Regions from separate parts of the Streptomyces sp. NPDC051776 genome, predicted to be linked through region 2. Evidence: riboswitches for the same ligand, from Rfam matches in the RefSeq annotation. Region 2 holds a riboswitch; the other holds the start of a gene.
What was found. A riboswitch is a leader RNA that binds a small molecule or an ion and turns the genes downstream of it on or off. The one in region 2 is predicted to bind cobalamin.
Positions count from the first base shown of each region.

Region 1 (5,877 bases), on a different contig from region 2:
ACGAACGCCGGCAGCAGTCCCAGCAGCACGCCCGCCGCCGGCCGCAGCGGGAGGAGAGGCGCGGTGAGCGGGACGACGGAGGGGTGGAGGGCGGCGAGGTCCACGGAGCCGTACCGGATCAGCACGGCCGCAACCGCAGCTCCCGACCCGGACACCAGCCACGCGCGCAGGTCCCAGCGGTCCGGCCGGTAGCGGGTGCGGACCGCGCGGCGGCCGCCGAGGCGCAGCCCGGCCAGCGCCGCGGCCACTCCGGCCAGCAGCACGGGCAGGCCGAAACCCGCTCCCTGCGCGGCCAGCAGACCGTAGGTCCCGGCGCACACCCCGAGCAGGCCGCCGAGCGTGAGCACGGTGGTGGTGTGCCGGACGGCGGGCGGGACCTGGGCCGTACGGCCGTAGCCCCGGGCGTCCATCGTGGCGGCCAGGGCGACCGACCGCTCCAACGCACCCTCCAGCACCGGCAGTCCGATCTGCAGCAGCGAGGTGAGTCCCTTGTCGGTACGGCCGCGGAGACGGCGGGCGGCACGTAGCCGCAGCACGTCGGAGACGAGGTTCGGCGCGAAGGTCATGGCGACGACGACGGCCACGCCCGCTTCGTACAGCGCGCCGGGAAGGGACTTGAGGAGCCGGGCCGGGTTGGCGAGGGCGTTCGCCGCACCGAGGCAGGCGAGCAGGGCGGCGAGCTTGAGGCCGTCGTACAGCGCGAAGACCACGCCCTCGGCGGTGACCCGGCCACCGATCCGCACACCCTGCGCCCAGCCGGGGAGCGGGACTTCGGGAAGGGTGATGAGCGTGATCGTTCCGGGCACCGGCGAGCCGAGGAACAGGGAGAAGACCAGGCGGATCGCGATCACGAGCACGCCGAGCCTGAGGAACGCCGAGTAGCTGCGCGCCCAGGGTGCGTCGGTGCGGCGGACGGACACCACGTACCCGGCGACGACGAGGAGCAGGCCGAGGAGCAGCGGATTGGTGGTCCGTGACGCGGCGGTCGCGAGTCCGAGGGCCCAGAGCCACCAGGCCCCGGCGTGCAGTGTGTTGCCGCGCGAGGCCACGGCAGGCCGGGGGCGCGCGGGCACGCGCGGGCGCTGCGGGCGTACGGGGAGGTGCCGGGCGTTCATCGGCGGCGGCGCGCCTGCCACAACGCCGCGGCGCCCAGGACGGCGACGGCCGCGGCTCCGGCGATCGGACCGATGGACGGCCCGCCGGCATCGGGCCGGTGGCGGGAGCGTTCGCTCCGCCCCTGCGCCTCGTCCGACTTCGCGTCGCCGTCCTGCTGCGCCCTGCCGTCCTGCCGCGTGCCGGATCCGTCCCCGGAGACCTGCTCGGCGCACCCCTTCTCCGGGTAGCCCGATATCGCGCAGAGGATGGCCGCGGAGTCGTAGCGCAACGGCTTCGCCACTGCGGCGAGCGCCTCCGCGGACGAGGCGTCCTCGGCGACCCGGGCGCACTCAGTGCGGCCCTGCGGCTGGGTCTCACCACCGGGTGCGTCGGTCGCCTTACCGAAGTCGAGGACGAAGGCGACGCGTTTTGAACCGGACTTGGCGGGCGTGTCCGAGCAGATCGCTGTGAACTCGGCCCGGCCGCGCGGCTTCGCGCCGTCCCCGGAGTTCTCGCTCACGGAGAAGCGGAAGCCCAGGACGTCACCGTCGTCGGGCCGCAGCGTGGCCGGGCCCTGGGTGGCGTACGTCCACCGTGCGCCGTCCCGCTCCCAGAACGACCAGTAGCGGTAGCCGTTCCCGGCGTGTGCGGTCCCGGCCCCGAGCGCGAGAAGGGCCGTCGTAGCGATGACGGCGGTGGCTGCGGTGGCGGCGGTGGCTGCGATGTCCGGGCAGGCCGCCGTGCGTCGTGCGCCCCGCGGCGGCCGTGCCCGTTGCCTGGTCCTCCCGGTCACGTCTTCTTGCGGCCGCTCATGAGGAAACCGATGCCGACGCCGGCGACCAGACCGACGCCGGTGATCCACCAGACGCTGTCGCTGACGCCGCCGTCGCCGGAGTCGCCTGACTGCCCACCGGGCGCGCCCTTCGCCGGCTGGGTGCCCTCCGGCTTCGGCCCGGTGGCGTTGAGCTGCCGGACGAGGTCGGTCCCGCCGAAGTCGTGCGGGTCGGCGCCCGCCGCGTGCGCGGCGAGGACGAGCGAGCCGAGCGCGGCCGGGTTGCCCTTGGCCCAGGCCGAGGAGTTCCGCTCCAGCCACCGCAGCGGGACCTCGGCCGCGTCCTTGTGGCCGCCGGCGGCCAGCGCCAGGGCGGCGTCCGTCGTGTTGGCGAAGTCGGGCGCGGGCGTCTCTGCGCCCGGGGCGAGCGCGGACAGATGGCCATTCTTCTTGAGGGCGGACGCCAGGTACGCGGCCGCGCCGCCGGCCGCCTCGTCCGGCTCCCGCGCGTCCTTGGAGTCCGTCTCGGCGCAGTCCAGCGCGGTGACGTCCTCGTTGTCGTCCTTGCCGAGCGGTTCAAGTGCCAGGCCCTTGCCGAGTCCGGCCAGGGCGGCGGCGGCCGTGGCATCGGCGTTGGCGGCCAACCGGCCCTTCTTGTCGGGCTGGTAGGCGAATGCGCCGCTTTCGACGCCCTTGGCGTCACAGCCGAGCTGGAACGACATCAGCGCGTCGTACGCCGACTTGCCCTTCGGGGACCTGACGTCCTCGGGCTTCTCACCCGCGGCGGCGAAAGCGCCGATCACCACGGACGTGGAGTTGGCGTCGCTCGGGCCGCCGGGGGCGTAAGCCCAGCCACCGTCCTCGTTCTGCTTCGACTTCAGCCAGTCCACGGCCTTGCCGACCTCGGCGCCGTGGCCGCCGAGCGCGGCCAGGGCCTGGGCGGCGATGGCGGTGGCGTTGCTGTCGACCGGTGTCTTCGCGTCGCACTTCGCGGCCGCGTCCGCCCGGTACGGGGCGAAACCCCCGGAGGGGCACTGCTGTCCGGCCAGCCAGTCGACGGCCTTCCGTGCCGGGGTGACACCCGCCGTGTCCTGCGCGAGGAGGGCGACGGACTGCCGCCATACACCGTCGTACGCCGGGTCCTTGGTGCCGTACAGACCGGACGGCAGCTTCGCCGTCGGCGAAGGCTTCGCCGACGGGTCGTCGGCGCGCGCTGCCGGTGCCGCGGCCAGGCAGAGCGCGGCGGAGGCGGCCAGCGCGGCGGCGCCCCGGTGGACGGCGGCACCTGTCGCGCCCCGGCGCGCGGTGCTGCGGCGGGCTCTCGACGGCCGGGCATCCCGGCTGCGGCGTATCTTCACGGACGGTGCCTTTCGGTGGGCGGGTGCGGGCAGCGGATCCGCTGCGCACCGCGGGGCGTGCGGGATCTCGCACGCGGCGGGGCACCGGGCTCCGGCTCCGTATTCCTCGACAGTGCCGGTCACCGGCCGTGGCCGCGGGGCGCGCCACGTACGGTGACGTGAGCCGTTCACATCCGGCAGGGCGTTCCGACTCGCCGCCGTCGGAGGCGGCTCACGGTTGCGGGTCAGTGCCGGATTTGCACCAGCTTTCCCCTGTGGGATGCGATATCGACGCGCATACTCTACCGGCCTTCCGCAAGCCCTTCGAGGGAGGTCGTCCGAGGTCCGGGGACTGTTCCGCCCGTATCCACCCGTATCGCTCGTACGCCCGCGGGGGCGCGCGGGCCGGTGATGGGCAGACTCCCGCCATCCGGCGTCAAACCGCCTGATAGGTCATCGGGTCGCTGCCGGGTACGGGCTCGGCACGGCCCTGCTTCACGAGGCGCCGGAGATGGGCCGCGGCCTCGGAGACGGCGATGTTCCGGGAGCCGAAGGGGATCTGCTCCCAGGGGCGGTTCCACTCCATCCGCTCGGTGAGTTCCCAGAGCGTGAGGGGACGTTCGGTGAGCAGCGCGAGGAGGTCGGTCAGTCGGCTCTCGTGGTGCGTCAGCAACTCCCGTACGCGGGCGGGCGCGTCGGTGAACGCGTGCTGGTGGGCGGGCAGCACCTCGGCCGGGGCGAGGCGGTCGATACGCATCAGGGAGTCGAGGTAGTCGCCCAGGGGGTCGTCCCGGTCGGCGCCGGCGAGAGGACTGGCGCCGGAATCGGCGTCCGGGTCCTCGTACAGGCCGATGTGCGGGGTGATCTCGGGGAGCAGGTGATCGCCGGAGAACAGACGGCCGTTGCCCACCCGCCCGGCCGCCGGATGGGCCTCCTCCAGGTGCAGGCACACATGCCCCGGGGTGTGTCCGGGTGTCCAGATCGCTCGCAGCCGACGGCCCGGCAGATCGAGCAACTCGCCCGGGACGATGTCCCGGTCGGGCAGGGCGGCGCGGTTGCTTGGCAGCGCGCGCGCCTTCCCGGAGGCGCGCGCCTTCCGCAGTGGCGCAAGGTGCTCCTCGGGGGCGCCGGCGGCGGCGAGCCGGGCGGTCAGGTAGTCGAGCCAGGCGGCCGGTTCGGCGGCGCGGGTGCGCCGTACGACCTCGATGTCCGCGGCGTGCATGGCGATCCACGCACCGGACGCCTCGCGCACCTTCCCGGACAGACCGTGGTGGTCGGGGTGGTGGTGCGTGATGAGCACGCCGTGCAACTCCTCGACCGCCGTACCGCACGCGGCCAGGCCCGCGACGAGCGTGTCCCAGGCTTCCGGGTCGTCCCAGCCGGTGTCGACGAGGACGGGGCCGCGGTCGGTGTCGAGGAGATGGACGAGGGTGTGGCCCAGGGGATTGTCCGGAATGGGAACCGCGATGCTCCGGACGCCGCCGCCGTGATCCGTGACTACGGGTGTCCCCTGCGTCATGAAGTCCCCTCTCGCACATCGCACGACGCGGGCCCGCACGTGCGGGGATCACTATAACTAGAACCGGTTCCAATCTGCTGCCGCAATGGGCCTCTGGAGGAACCCTTGAGTCCCTCCCGGTCGCAGCGTCCGGCCGGGAGGGACCGCAAGCTCCACCGCCGGGACACCGGCCCGCCACCCGAGACCCCGGAGGACGCCCGGTGGTGCTTCACCGGCGTGCACGTGCAAGTCGGGAGAGCCGCTTGCGCCACTTCCGCAGGGCTCGCTGCTGCTCCCCGGCTGCTTCCGGCAACGGCCCGCCCGGTGACTTCCGTACGCCGGACCTGCCGCTTCCGGGGCGTGTTGGGCGGCCGCACCAGGCGAATGCCAACCGGCCGTCTCCATCGGTCGGTCGGCGGAAATGCAGGCCTGGGCGCGAAATCCCTGCTCGGGGCGTTTCGGTCCCCTCCGTGGACTCCTGGAACTGGAACTGGTATCAGTTCTGAAACGGTGTCAGAGAGGCCCGATCCGCGGGAGGCATGGGCGATGACCGACCTCATCGAGCACGGACAGCTCCACATCGGCGGGGAGTTGGTCGACCCGCTGGGCACGGACACCATCGAGGTGGTCTCACCGCACACCGAGCAGGTCATCGGGCGCGTACCGCATGCCTCCGCCGCCGATGTGAACCGGGCCGTCGAGACCGCCCGGGAGGCGTTCGACCACGGGCCCTGGCCGCGGGCGAGCCTGGAGGAGCGGATCGAGGTCGTCACGCGGATCAAGGACGCCATCGCCGTACGGCACGAGGAGATCGCCCGGGTCATCAGCGCGCAGAACGGCTCGCCGTACTCCTGGAGCGTCCTGGCCCAGGCGCTCGGCGCGATGATGGTGTGGGACACGGCCATCGCCGTGGCCAGGGGCGTCACCTTCGAGGAGCCGCGGCAGGGTGTGCTCGGGCCGATCCTCGTACGCCGCGAGCCCGTCGGTGTCGTCGCCGCCGTCGTGCCCTGGAACGTGCCGCAGTTCGTGGCCGCCGCCAAGCTCGCGCCCGCCTTGCTCGCCGGCTGCTCGGTGATCCTCAAGCCGTCGCCCGAGACACCGCTCGACGCCTATCTGCTCGCCGACATCGTGGCCGAAGCGGGCCTGCCCAAGGGCGTGTTGAGCATCCTTCCGGC
Region 1 is NZ_JBFAYQ010000047.1:6,149-12,025, forward strand. It holds gene AB0M26_RS26690 (CbiQ family ECF transporter T component) at 1-1,115, opposite strand, end outside; gene AB0M26_RS26695 (SCO2322 family protein) at 1,112-1,783, opposite strand; gene AB0M26_RS26700 (prenyltransferase/squalene oxidase repeat-containing protein) at 1,885-3,123, opposite strand; cobalamin riboswitch at 3,383-3,529, opposite strand; gene AB0M26_RS26705 (MBL fold metallo-hydrolase) at 3,641-4,723, opposite strand; gene AB0M26_RS26710 (aldehyde dehydrogenase) at 5,249-5,877, shown strand, end outside.
Region 1: it holds a riboswitch for cobalamin, as region 2 does, so the genes downstream of both, AB0M26_RS26700 (prenyltransferase/squalene oxidase repeat-containing protein) here and AB0M26_RS14360 (hypothetical protein) in region 2, are expected to answer to the same signal.

Region 2 (5,877 bases):
GACCTCGCCTCGCTCGACGAGGCGCGGCTGACCCGGCTGCGGCGCGAACGCATCGGGTTCGTCTTCCAGTCGTTCAACCTCCTGCCCACCCTCACCCGCTCGAGAACATCACCCTCCCCCCTGCGACCTGGCCGGGGTCACTGCCGACCGGGCCTGGCTGCGGGAACTCATCACCAGCCTGGGCCTGGCGGACCGCCTCGGGCACCTGCCCGACCAACTCTCCGGCGGTCAGCAGCAACGGGTCGCCTGTGCCCGGGCGCTCGCCTCGCGCCCCGCGATCGTCTTCGCCGATGAGCCCACCGGCAACCTCGACTCCCGGGCGGGGGCCCAGGTTCTGTCGTTTCTGCAGGTGTCCGCGACCATGCTCGGCCAGACGATCGTGATGGTCACCCATGACCCGGTCGCGGACGCCTACGCCGACTGCACGCTCTCCATCCCCGTCGGACCCCTCCCGCGAGTCACCCCGACTCGACGACGCGCTGCTGAGGCGTCTCCGCGGCGTGCCCGGGGCCGCCGCGGCGCGGGGCACCGTCGAAGGCCGCTCGTTCCTGGCAGGTCCGGACGGCACGCTCGTCGGTGACCTGTACGAGTCCGCGGGCGTCATCTACGCCCCGGGTCCCCGGGAGCAAGGACGCCCGGTACCCCCTCACCGCCGGCCGCGGCCCGCGTGGCGCCGAGTTCGGGCCACGGGCGGCACAAGCGCCCCCTTGCGGATCCTCCAACCGACGCCCGTGGCGGCGGCCTTCGGCGTCGGTATCGCCGTCACGATGGCTGCCGCCTACGTCCCGGCCCGGCGCGCGGCGGCCGTCTCCCCGGTGGCGGCGCTGCGGACGAGCCGACCGCCCACGCCCGCCTCGCTCCGCCGCCGCAGCGTATTCGGCGTGGCGGTCACCGGGCTCGGGGTGCTCATGCTCTGGGCGGCCACGGGGGACGAGAACCTCCTCTACAGCGCAGTGCCGGTTCTTCTTGTCGGCCTGATCGTGCTCACCCCGCTCATCGCACTCGGCGTCACGCGGCTGCTGCGTCCGCCTCTGCGGCGGCTTGCGGGGATCCGCGGCAAGCTCGCGGTGGAGAACGCCCGGCGCAACCCGCGGCGCACGGCGGCCACGGCGGCGACCCTCATGGTCGGGCTCGCCATGGTCACCGCCGTCACGGTGGTCGTGGCCTCGATCGGCCGCATGGACGAGGAGGAGGCCGACCGGGCCATGGCCTCGGACCTGCGTATCACGGCCGTCGACTTCGGGGAGGTCGCGGGTGACGTCGCGGGTCGTGTCGAACACCTCCCGGACGCCGCGGCCGGCACCGCCGTCGTCAACACCGAGATCCGCCTCTCCGGGGACGACACCCCTCCCCGCGGCGGCCGTCACCCCCGGCACGGTGGAGCGCCTGGCGCCGATCACGCTCCGCCAGGGCTCGCTCGAGCGGCTCGACCGCGGGATCGCCGTCGCCGAAGCGACCGCCTCCGCCCACCACTTGAGGCGCGGAAGCCGCGTCAGGGGCACCGTTGCCGGCACTGGACGCAGCACCATCCTCCCGGTCGTCGCCATCTACGAAGGGGAGGACTTCGCGCCCGCGCTCATCTCCGGCGCGAGGCTGCCGCGCGACGCCGCAGGGGACGACCGGCCGCTCACCGCCTCCGTCCTCGTCGACGCCGGCCCCGGCCGCACCGCCGCCCTCCAGCGCGACATCCGGCGTACGCTCGACCATCCCGCACTCCTGGTGCAGGACCGAGCCGAGGTGCGCGAGGGGGCGAGCAACGACACGACCGAGTTCCTCACGATCATGTACGCCATGCTCAGCATCACCGTGTTGATCGGTGCCCTGGGCGTGGTGAACACGATGGGCATGGCCGTCGCCGAACGCGTCCGGGAGATCGGCATGCTGCGAGCACTCGGACTCGACCGCCGACGGCTCGCCTCCGTCCTGCGCATCGAGTCGGTGACCATCTCGCTCCTCGGATCGGCGCTCGGTCTCGTCGCGGGCGGCGCGATCGGCACGGCCGCGTTCCTCACCAGGGCCAGTGTCCCGCTGGTCGTCCCCTGGGACAGGGCAGCCCTGTGCTTCGTCGCCACGGCCGCGATCGGCGTCCTCGCCTCGCTGTGGCCGGGGCGTCAGGCGATGGCGGTCCCGATGCTGAGGGCGATGGGCTCGGACACGGACTGAGATGGCGTACGCGCAGGAGCCGGGCGGGCGCGGACGGGTCCCCCGCGCCCGGCCCGGCGCACATCCGTCAGCAGCTCAGGCGGGGAGGGCCGGGGGTGTGTCCTTGAGAACCGCTCCCGTCGGGAGTGAACACGGCGCCGGTTCCCGGCCGTACTTGTCGGCAGGCGGTGGTCGCCGCCGAGCCGTCGAGGAGGTCGCATACGGATGTCCGCTCATCGCGCCATGGCCACAGCCGCGCTCATCGGCAGCGTCCCGGTGCTTCTGCTCGCGGGCGGCACGGGACCCGCTTGGGCGCACGGCGCCCCGACCGATCCGGTCAGCCGGGTGGCCGCGTGCGGCCGCGGGGGCGGCTCGGCCGGTTCCGCCGCATGTGCGGCGGCCGCCCGGGCAAGCGGTGGCGGGGCGGCCTTCAAGGAGTGGGACAACCTCCGCGTCCCGAACGTCGCCGGGCGCGACCGCCGGATGATCCCGGACGGGAAGCTGTGCAGCGCGGGCCTCGACACATACAGGGGCCTCGATCTTGCGCGTGCGGACTGGCCCGCCGAGCGGCTGAGGTCCGGGGCGCCCTTCAGCATGACCTACGCGTCGACCATCCCCCACAAAGGCACCTTCAGCGTCTATCTCACCAAGGCCGGTTACGACCCGAAGAAGCCGCTGACATGGGACGACCTGGATGCCGAGCCGTTCCTCACGGCCAAGGACCCGGTACTCCGCGACGGCGCCTACCGCCTCAAGGGCACATTGCCCGCCGGACGCACCGGGCGCCATCTCATGTACACGGTGTGGCGCAACACCGACACTCCCGACACGTACTACTCCTGCTCCGACGTCGTGCTCACCGCGGGCAGTTCGGGGACGGGCGCGGGCAGCGGTACGGGAGCCGGCGCGTCGGACGGAGACCGGTCCGGACGGCATTCGGGCCGACAGAAGGAGAAGCAGCGGAAGCCGGACGATGGTGCCGCGCGCACGCCGGCTGACCGGCCCTCGGACAGGTCCGCCCCGTCCGGCACCGAACCGGCGGCGCAGCCCGCCTCGGCCGCGGGCGACTCCGGAGGCTTCCCCGTGATCCCGATCGCGGTCGCGGCGGCCTTCGCCCTCGCCGCCGCAGGCGCGGCGGGCGCCTACCTCCGGCGGCGCCACCGGTGAAGCGACACCGGCACCGGCGCGCCCAGCTTCGTGTACGGGCCCGACGATCGTCGTCGCGATGGCGGGGCTCGCGTGCGCGGTCGCCGGGGCGGTGACGGGCTTTCGGATGCGGGCGGCGTTGCGGCGTCCACCCCGGGCTACCGGCTACTCACGCCGCGGCAGGAAGGGAGTTCGGCAGCGGGGACGGTGACGGGCTCGGCGGGGAGCGTCGTACGGCGCGATCCCGACTGCCGCCCGCCGAGGGTCAGTTCGTGTCGGCCGGCGTTGCGGTCCGCGTACGGCGTGGCGGCGGGAAAGCGTACAACTCCAGGATGTCCGGCTGCGCCGCGATGCCGGGGCCTCCGGCGCGCACCCAGCTGACGATGTCCTCGGTCGCGTCCGGATCGTTGACCAGGCCGAGCCAGACGGGCCGGGCGCCGGCGGCGCGGGCCGCCGCCGAGGGCTGCACGACCACCACGTTGGCCCGTTCGCAGACGTCCAGGCACGCGGAGACCCGTACGGGCGCGGCCTCGGCGAGCCGGGTCGTCTGCTCCGCGTGGTCGACACCGGTGACCTTGGGGCTGCCGCAGCAGCAGTCACGGCAGACCACGATGCGGCAGGGCGCCGGGGCGGCCGGTGGCGGGTCCGAGAGCAACGGTGGCTCGGGGAAGGGTGACGCATCCGCGACCGGCGTCGGCTTCGCGACAGGTGACGCTTCGGCAACCGGTGACGGCTCCATGGGCATTGGCGCAACAACCTCCTCCTGGGGAGATCCGCCCCAGCTCTTCCGAGGAGGCGACCGCGGGAGTCTCCTGGCTCTCGGGTCGTCGCTCGTCCCGGCCTTCCCACCCGCACGCGGGTCGTGGCCTGTTCGGGATCCGCTCACCGATCACAGTGGCGGGACCGCGCCGGATTCGCACCGGCTTCCTCGTTCCGCAGTCGCCTGGTTCAAGGGGACATCATCGCAGAGGACGCCGCGCTGTTCGACGGCGCACCTCTTGACGGCGCTACCGCTCGACGACGCAGCGGCCGAGGCCGCAGTGACCGTTCGGGGGCGTACGGGGATCCGGCCAACTCGCTGTTCGTATCCGGCAGTCCGCGGGTGCTGCTGCGGGCCCTGGCGGCGTGCGCCTCCGAAGTGTCTCCTCGATGCGGATGACCCGCTCGAGGTCGTCATGGTCCCCTGTGGAACCTGCCTTCGCGCCGTTCCAGGTGGGCGGCCGCGATGCTGTCGAGCTTGCGCGGGACGGCACGCTCGGCCCGCAGCTCGGAGTTCTCGAGCAGGGACGCGGAGTCGGCGACGTCGCACGCTTCGCCGCAGGCGACGGTCGGCTGCCGGCGGGCAGGCAGTCACGCGCATGGTGGCATGTGCGGGGCGGCCACGGGCGGGCAGGTCAGGCGCGGGGAGGTCACGGGCGCCGCGGCCTCCTTCGGGGCGGCCATGGGCGGCGCGACCACGGGCGGGGTGATCACAGGCGGGTGGCCGGGCTCGTCCCGTGATGGGCGTGCGCGGCCGTACTGCACGAGAACGTCGTCCTCCCGCTCCGCGTCCCGCAATTGGGCGTCGATGCGGCGTTCGCGTCGCGCGCCGAGGAGCGCTGGGAGAGTGACGACGAGTGCGAGCGTGAGGACCAGGCCCGTCTGGATGATGAAGGTGAGCGTGGTGTCGTCCATGCCCCACACCCTCGCCGCTCCAGTACGACGTCGGCAGTGGCAGGACTGTCGCCATACCTCGAATTACTGCCATCATGGGGAACGTGCTCAGGAATGTGGCGGTACCGCTCACCCACGGGGTCAACGCCTTCGAGCTCGGCGTGATCGCCGAGGTCTTCGGCATGGACCGCAGCGATCAGGGACTTCCGGTCCTCGACTTCGCGCTGGTCGCCGCCGAGCCCGCCCCCGTAAGGGCCAGGCCGGGGTTCACCATCGACACCCCGTACGGGCTCGAACGCCTCGCCGCGGCGGATCTGATCGCCGTACCCGCTGGGGAGCACTACACCGAGCGCGACTTCCCGGAGGAGTTGCTGGAGGCGCTCCGCGCCGCCGTGGACCGGGGGGCGTGGGTGCTGAGCGTGTGCTCGGGCGCCTTCGTACTGGGGGCGGCGGGACTGCTGGACGGCCGCCGCTGCACCGCGCACTGGATCCACACCGACGACCTGGCGCGGCGGTATCCCACGGCGCTGATCGAGCCCGGCGTCCTGTACGTGGAGGACGGGCCGGTGATCACCTCGGCGGGCACGGCGGCCGGGATCGACGCCTGCCTGCATCTCGTGCGGCGGGAGCTCGGCAGCAAGGTGGCCAACATGATCGCCCGGCGCATGGTGGTCCCCCCTCATCGCGAGGGCGGGCAGGCCCAGTTCATCGACCATCCGATGCCGCGCGACCACGCCGACGACGCCATCGGCCTCTCGCTGCAGTGGATGGAGGAGCATCTGCACGAGGAGATCACCATCGAACAGCTGGCGGCTCGAGCGCACCTCTCGCCTCGTACGTTCGCCCGCCGCTTCCGGCAGGAAACGGGGACGACGCCTTACCAGTGGATGCTGGGGCAGCGGATGCTCCTGGCCCAGCATCTGCTCGAGAACACGG
Region 2 is NZ_JBFAYQ010000014.1:136,374-142,250, reverse strand. It holds partial or broken gene AB0M26_RS14385 (ABC transporter ATP-binding protein) at 1-421, shown strand, start outside; gene AB0M26_RS14380 (hypothetical protein) at 459-629, opposite strand; gene AB0M26_RS14375 (hypothetical protein) at 779-925, opposite strand; gene AB0M26_RS14370 (ABC transporter permease) at 1,378-2,163, shown strand; gene AB0M26_RS14365 (lytic polysaccharide monooxygenase) at 2,368-3,309, shown strand; gene AB0M26_RS14360 (hypothetical protein) at 3,554-4,033, opposite strand; cobalamin riboswitch at 4,073-4,257, opposite strand; gene AB0M26_RS14355 (hypothetical protein) at 4,639-4,962, opposite strand; gene AB0M26_RS14350 (helix-turn-helix domain-containing protein) at 5,046-5,877, shown strand, end outside.